One region of the Kitasatospora sp. NPDC002965 genome, then DNA from elsewhere that is predicted to be linked to it. Evidence: riboswitches for the same ligand, from Rfam matches in the RefSeq annotation. Region 1 holds a riboswitch; each other region holds the start of a gene.
What was found. Region 1 has a riboswitch for cobalamin ahead of ABZY91_RS06990 (ABC transporter substrate-binding protein). Riboswitches for the same ligand answer to the same signal wherever they lie in the genome.

Region 1 (2,254 bases):
AGCAACCGCAAGGGCTCCGGGCCCAGGCTGCGACGCACCCGGCCGATCACGGCGGTCGTGGCACCCGCCACGACCGCCGGGCCCGGCCCCGGGCCCGGACTCGGCGGCGGCAAGGACACGAAAGCTGTCGTTCGACATTCCGGCCTCGACGTCACCGCTGGTCAAAGACGCCAACTGGCAGACCGATGTCCAGGGTGGCCAGTGGAAGCCGGCGCCCGGTACGACGGTCCACCGGGTCAGCACGACGCTGGACTACTGCCAGATCATCCCGGCCGGGAAGTCGCTCGACCTGCCGATCATCTACTCCCTCCCGATCACCGGTCCGGTGAACACGAGCCTGTCGACCGGCGGTACGGCGTACGCGCCGGTGACCGACAACCTCAAGAGACTCGGTACGGCGACCCCGCCGGCCGGTGGCTGCAGTGCCGGGAACCGGGACGCGACCAAGATCTACTCCCCGGCCGGCCGGCCGATCCCGGAGGCGGCCCGGAAGGCCGGGTGGGAGACGAAGGGAAGTGCCCCCGGGCGCCGGGGCCGACGCCGACCACGAGCCCCGAAAACTGCTCGGCGACGCCGACCGACCGTTCTCGGCCACCCGGGCGCGCTCGCCGACGAACCATCCGAACGATCACCCCAGGTACCGGCCGACACCGACCTGACCACGCCTGATACCTTGCAGTGGCCATGGTGTTCGGGAAACCGGTCTGAGTCCGGTGCGGCCCTCGCCACTGTTGCCGCGGAGTGCCGCGGCCCTCGCTGACCGGCTCTGCCAGCGGTCAGGGCCACTGGGTCGGCTGGAAGAGCCACCCGGGAAGGTCGGCTGCGGCGTGTCGATGCGGAAGCCAGGAGACCGGCCACGGCGCGACATGTTCCACGAGGGTTTTGGAGAACACGTGCCCAGCGCTCTGCCGTACCCGTTCCGTTCCATACGTTCCGTAGGTGCCGCAGGTCCCACAGGTCCGGTGCGCGTCGGCCGCGCGGTCGCGGCCTTCCTGTTCACCGGTGTGCTCGGCGCCTGCGCGGGCGCCCCCGCACCCGACGCGCCCAGTGCGACGGCCGGCAGTGCCGGGCCGGTCACCGTGAACAACTGCGGGACCACCGTGACGGTCGGCGCGCCGCCCGAGCGGCTGGTGACGCTCAATCAGGGTGCGACCGAGGTGGCCCTGGCCCTCGGCCTGGAGTCCCGCATGGCCGGTACCGCCTATCTCGACAATGCCGTCCCGGAGAAGTGGAAGGCGGCCTACGACTCCGTGCCGGTGCTCTCCAAGGACTACCCGACGAAGGAGAAGCTCCTCGCGGCGCGGCCCGACTTCCTGTACGCCTCCTACTCCAGCGCGTTCACCGACAAGGTCGCGGGCACCCGGGACGAGCTGGGCGGCCAGGGCATCCCGTCGTACCTGTCCCCGTTCGGCTGCTCGGACAAGAGCCAGGTGCCGCCGCCGACCTGGCAGGCGATGTGGGGCGAACTGAACGACGTCGCCAGGGTCTTCGGCGTCACGGAGCGGTCCGCCGCGATCCAGCGGCAGCAGGAGCAGCAGCTGGCCCAGTTCACGGCGACGGCCGCGGGCAAGGGCCTGAAGGTCCTGTGGTTCGACTCGGACACCAAGGCACCGTTCGTCGGCTCCGGCCATGGCGGGCCTCAGCTGGTGCTCGACGCGGTGGGGGCCCGCAACGTCTTCGCAGACCTGCCCGGTGCCTGGCAGAACGTGAGCTGGGAGCAGGTCGTCGCCGCGGACCCGGACGCCATCGTGCTCGCGGACGCCGACTGGGACACGGCCCAGTCCAAGATCGACTATCTGCAGGGCGACCCGGTGCTGAGCAAGCTCACCGCCGTGCAGCGCAAGGCCTTCGTGGTGGTGCCGTTCTCCGAGTCGACCCCCGGTGTGCTGCTCGCCGACGGTGCCGCCCGGGTGTCGGCGGGACTGGGCCGACTGCACCCGGGATCATGACCGCCACGTCCCCTCCCGCCGTGCGGCTCACCGGTCCGGGCCGCACGGCGGCGGCCCTGGCCGTCGCCGCGGCCCTGCTCCTGGCCACCGTGCTCCTCGGTCTGGCCGTGGGCTCGCACCACGAGCCGGTCCGGACGGTGATCGACGTCGTGGTGCGCCGTCTCGGGCTGGGCGACCCGCACGTGACGCTGCTGGACGACCAGATCGTCTGGCAGTTGCGGCTGCCCCGGGTTCTGGGAGCGGCTGCCACCGGCGCCGGTCTCGCGGTCTGCGGTGCCGTGCTGCAGACACTGACCGGGAACGAC
Region 2 (2,254 bases), on a different contig from region 1:
AGCAGCGTGGACTTGCCGCTGCCGTTCGGTCCGACCAGGCCGACCACCTGCCCGGCGGCGGCGGTCAGGGTGACGTCGTGGACCAGCCGGAGGCCGGCCAGCTCGACCGAGACGCGGTCGACGGCGAGGTCCAGGGCGGGGTCCGCGGTGAGGTCGGGGACGGTCGTGCGGACGGCCCTCATCGGCCACCTCCGAAGGAGTAGCCGCGGCGGCGCATCAGCAGCAGGAAGCAGGGCACCCCGAGGGCCGCGGTGACCACCCCGACCGGAAGTTCGGCCGGGGCCAGCAGGGTGCGCGAGACGATGTCCACCCAGACCAGCAGCAGGGCCCCGGCGAGCGGCGCGATCAGCAGCACCCGGCGGTGGCCGGCGCCGACCAGCATCCGCACCACGTGCGGGACCATCAGCCCGACGAAGCCGATCGCGCCGCTGACCGCGACGACCGTGCCGGTGACGGCGGCGGTCACGACGAACAGTTCGCGGCGCAGCCGGTCCGGGTCGACTCCGAGCGAGGCGGCCGTCTCGTCGCCCATGGCGAGCGCGTCCAGCCGCCCGGCGGAGCAGATCAGGTGGGTCAGTCCGGCGAGCACGGTGACGGCGGCGATCGGCACCGAGCCCCAGGTGGCCCCGCCGAGGCTGCCGAGCAGCCACATCATGGCGGAGCGGGCGGCCTCGCCGCGGGCGGCGGCGAACACCATCAGCGCCGTGACGGCGGAGAAGCCGTAGGACATCGCGGTGCCGGTCAGCACCAGGCGCAGCGGGGTGAGGCCGTAGGCGGTACGGGCCGTCAGGTAGACGAGCACCATGGCGAGCAGGGCCGCGCCGAAGGCGGAGACGGAGAGCGCCCAGACGCCGAGCGAGGCGAAGGCGCCCAGCATGAGCACGGCGTTGGCGCCGACCGAGGCGCCGGAGGAGATGCCGAGCACGAAGGGGTCGGCCAGCGCGTTGCGGACCATCGCCTGGACCGCGACCCCGGTGGCGGCCAGTCCGGCGCCGACCACGGCGGCGAGGACGGCACGCGGCAGCCGGATCTCCCAGACGATCGCGTAGGCGGCGGCCTCGTCGGCCTCCAGCCGGCCGCCGGTCAGGCCGGCGCCGAGCAGTCGCAGCACCCGGGCCCAGCCGAGTCCGGAGGAGCCCACCGCCACGGCGCAGACCAGCGAGAGCAGCAGGGCCGCGGCCAGGCCGGCGGCCAGCGGCGCGGTGGGTGTCCGGCGTGTCCCGGGCGCGGGCGGCGCGGCGGCCGGTATCGGGGGTGCGGTGGCGGTGGTGCTCACAAGCGGCGCGCCTTCGCCTCGGGCCGGGGCGGCGCGGGGCGGCACGTCCGGGCGGAGGGTACGCCGGGGCGGCATCCCCTCGCAGTCCACGGCGAGTTGTCGGGAGGTCGGCGCCCCGGGGCGGTCGGACTCACGGTGCGGGGCACCGTTCACCGTTGCGGGTCAGCGCCGGATTCGCACCGGCTTCCCCTCGGGACGCCCAGGCAGCATAACAAGCGCTCCGGTCAGGTAACCCTTACCGGGCCGGGTGCGGACGCGGACCGCCCGGGCAGGTCGCGGACGCGGGCCTGGGCGGCGGCGGGGCCCGACCCGCGGAGAACGCACGGCCGCCCCCGTCCGGCGGTGCGGACGGGGGCGGCCGAGGGGTGCTGACCGGGGGTCAGCCCTGCTTGGTCTCCCAGAAGATCTTGTCGACCTCGGCGATCAGGTCGAGCAGCGCCTGGCCGGTGGCCGGGTCGGTCGACGCCTTGGCGGCCGAGGCGGCCTTCAGGGTGTCGTTGATCAGCTGGTGCAGCTGCGGGTACTTCTCGAAGTGCGGGGCCTTGAAGTAGTCGCTCCAGAGCACCGAGATGTGGTGCTTGACGGCCTCCGCGCGCTGCTCCTTGATGATGACGGCGCGAGCGCGGAAGTGCGCGTCCTCGTTGGCCTGGTACTTCTCCTGGGTGGCCTTCACCGACTCGGCCTCGATCCGCGCCTGGGCGGGGTCGTACACGCCGCAGGGCAGGTCGCAGTGGGCGTGCGCGGTGGCACGCGGTGCAAACAGACGAGAGAACATGGGAGTCCTTCCTTAGATCGTCTTCCCGCGGCCGAGATTACCCCGCCGGTCGCGGGGTTTCGCGATCGGGCGGCGGGCCTAGGGCAAAAGGCCGAGCCGGAACCCGGCCAATCCGGACACCGGCGGGTGACGGTCCGTACGGCAGACTTGGGAGCCGAGGACGCGGGCGCGAGCCGGGAGGACGAGTCGTGGCACGGAGCGCG
Region 3 (2,254 bases), on a different contig from region 1:
TGCGGGCCTCCGTGGCCGAGGCGGCGGTGGACGCCGGGGCCCGGCTCGTCAACGACGTCAGCGGAGGGCGGGCCGACCCCGCGATGGCGTCGGTGGTCGCCCGGACGGGTGTGCCGTTCGTGGTGATGCACTGGCGCGGCCAGTCCGGGCGGATGGACGAACTGGCCCACTACGACGACGTGGTCGCCGAGGTGATCGGTGAGGTGGGGCGACAGCTCGACGCGGTGGTGGCGGCCGGCGTCGACCCGTCCCGTGTGATCGTGGATCCGGGGCTCGGGTTCGCGAAGCGCCGGGAGGACGACTGGGCGCTGCTCGCGGCGCTGGACGCCTGGGGCGTGCTGGGCCGCCCGCTCCTGGTGGCGGCCTCGCGGAAGCGGTTCCTGGGGGAGCTGCTGGCGGATCCCGGCACCGGAGCGCCCCGCCCCGCGCGGGAGCGCGACGCCGCCACGGCGGCCGTCGGCGTGCTGGCCGCCGCCCAGGGCGCGTGGGCGGTGCGGGTGCACGAGGTGCAGGCCACGGCGGACGCCGTCCGGGTGGAGGCGGCCCTGCGCCGCCGGGGCGCGCAGCCGGCCGGGGCCTCGCCGCGGCGCGGCGGGTAGGTGCCGGGCGCCGAATCCCTGCCCGCCTGCGGATGCCTTCAGCGGAGGCTCCGCGGCGGAGAGAGCTGCTCCCGTGGCACGCCCCGCCGGGCGGAAGGATCGCCCTGCACGGCAGCTGCCGCGAGGCCGTCACGAGGGTTGCGGAGCTCGGCGACTCCGGCGCCGGTCCGGTGCTGCGACCGGCCCAACCGCACGACGAGGTGAGGGACTTCTTCCACGCGGACCACAACCACGTCGCCGCGCCGGAGGAGGTCGCGGAACGGACGGCGGCGGCGAGGGATGCCCTGGACTTACTAGGACGTCCAACTATATGGTCGTGGACAAGGCCCGCAGTGCAGGGAAGCCGGTGTGAATCCGGCACGGTCCCGCCACTGTGACCGGGGAGTGCGTCGCCGCAGTACCAGCCACTGGCAGCCAGCCGGGAAGGCCGGGCGACGCGCGCTGATCCGGGAGTCAGGATACCGACTGCGGGTGTTCCGTGTTGTCCACGAGGATGGAGCAAACACGCATGGCACCGGTCCGCGCCCTTCCCGACCCTGGTGATCCTGCGACGGCTGCGGCACACCCGTCTCCCTGACGGCTCGCCGCGCCCGGCGACGGCCCGACGCGTGCGCTCACCCGAGCGCGGCGCGGGCGTCCGTCGTGCGCCCTTCCCTCGGATCTTCCCGACACCCTGACGAGAGCAGGTCTGTGATGGTCCGTGAACTCACCCACTTCATCGGCGGCAAGCACGTCCCCGGGACCTCCGGGGACTTCGGCGACGTCTACGACCCGAACACCGGCACGGTCCAGGCCCGGGTCCCGCTCGCGGGCCGCGCGGAGACCGAGGCGGCGATCGCCGACGCCGAGCGCGCCCAGTCCGAGTGGGCCGCCTGGAACCCCCAGCGCCGCGCCCGCGTGCTGCTGCGCTTCCTCCAGCTCGTCGAGGCCGAACGCGAGCCGCTGGCCCGCCTGCTCTCGGCCGAGCACGGCAAGACCGTCGCCGACGCCCACGGTGACCTCCAGCGCGGGCTGGAGGTGGTGGAGTTCGCGGCGGGCATCCCGCACCTGCTGAAGGGCGAGTTCACCGACAGCGCCGGCACCGGCATCGACGTGTACTCGATGCGCCAGCCGCTCGGAGTGGTCGCCGGCATCACCCCGTTCAACTTCCCGGCGATGATCCCGCTGTGGAAGGCGGCGCCCGCCCTGGCCTGCGGCAACGCCTTCATCCTCAAGCCCTCCGAGCGGGACCCGTCGGTGCCGCTGCGGCTGGCCGAGCTGTTCCTGGAGGCGGGCCTGCCGCCGGGCGTCCTGAACGTCGTCAACGGGGGCAAGGAGGCCGTGGACACGCTGCTGGAGGACCCCCGGGTCCAGGCGCTCGGGTTCGTGGGTTCCACCCCGATCGCCCAGTACGTGTACGCGACGGCCGCCGCCCACGGGAAGCGCGCCCAGTGCTTCGGCGGCGCCAAGAACCACATGATCGTGATGCCGGACGCCGACCTCGACCAGGCCGCGGACGCCCTGATCGGCGCCGGCTACGGCTCCGCCGGCGAGCGCTGCATGGCCGTCTCGGTCGCCGTGTCGGTGGGCGAGGAGACCGCGGACGCCCTCGTCGCCAAGCTCACCGAGCGGATCGCCGCACTCAGGGTCGGCGCCTCCGACGACCCCGAGGCCGA

Region 2: linked by a shared signal. The riboswitch ahead of ABZY91_RS03075 (iron ABC transporter permease) and the one ahead of ABZY91_RS06990 (ABC transporter substrate-binding protein) in region 1 are both predicted to bind cobalamin.
Region 3: linked by a shared signal. The riboswitch ahead of ABZY91_RS35970 (CoA-acylating methylmalonate-semialdehyde dehydrogenase) and the one ahead of ABZY91_RS06990 (ABC transporter substrate-binding protein) in region 1 are both predicted to bind cobalamin.

What each region holds. Positions count from the first base shown of each region.
Region 1 is NZ_JBEXNT010000010.1:84,122-86,375, forward strand. It holds partial or broken gene ABZY91_RS06985 (hypothetical protein) at 158-325, shown strand; cobalamin riboswitch at 669-874, shown strand; gene ABZY91_RS06990 (ABC transporter substrate-binding protein) at 963-1,949, shown strand; gene ABZY91_RS06995 (iron chelate uptake ABC transporter family permease subunit) at 1,946-2,254, shown strand, end outside.
Region 2 is NZ_JBEXNT010000004.1:53,339-55,592, reverse strand. It holds gene ABZY91_RS03080 (ABC transporter ATP-binding protein) at 1-134, opposite strand, end outside; gene ABZY91_RS03075 (iron ABC transporter permease) at 179-1,276, opposite strand; cobalamin riboswitch at 1,378-1,514, opposite strand; gene sodN (superoxide dismutase, Ni) at 1,656-2,051, opposite strand; gene sodX (nickel-type superoxide dismutase maturation protease) at 2,240-2,254, shown strand, end outside.
Region 3 is NZ_JBEXNT010000148.1:16,301-18,554, forward strand. It holds gene folP (dihydropteroate synthase) at 1-599, shown strand, start outside; cobalamin riboswitch at 894-1,084, shown strand; gene ABZY91_RS35970 (CoA-acylating methylmalonate-semialdehyde dehydrogenase) at 1,293-2,254, shown strand, end outside.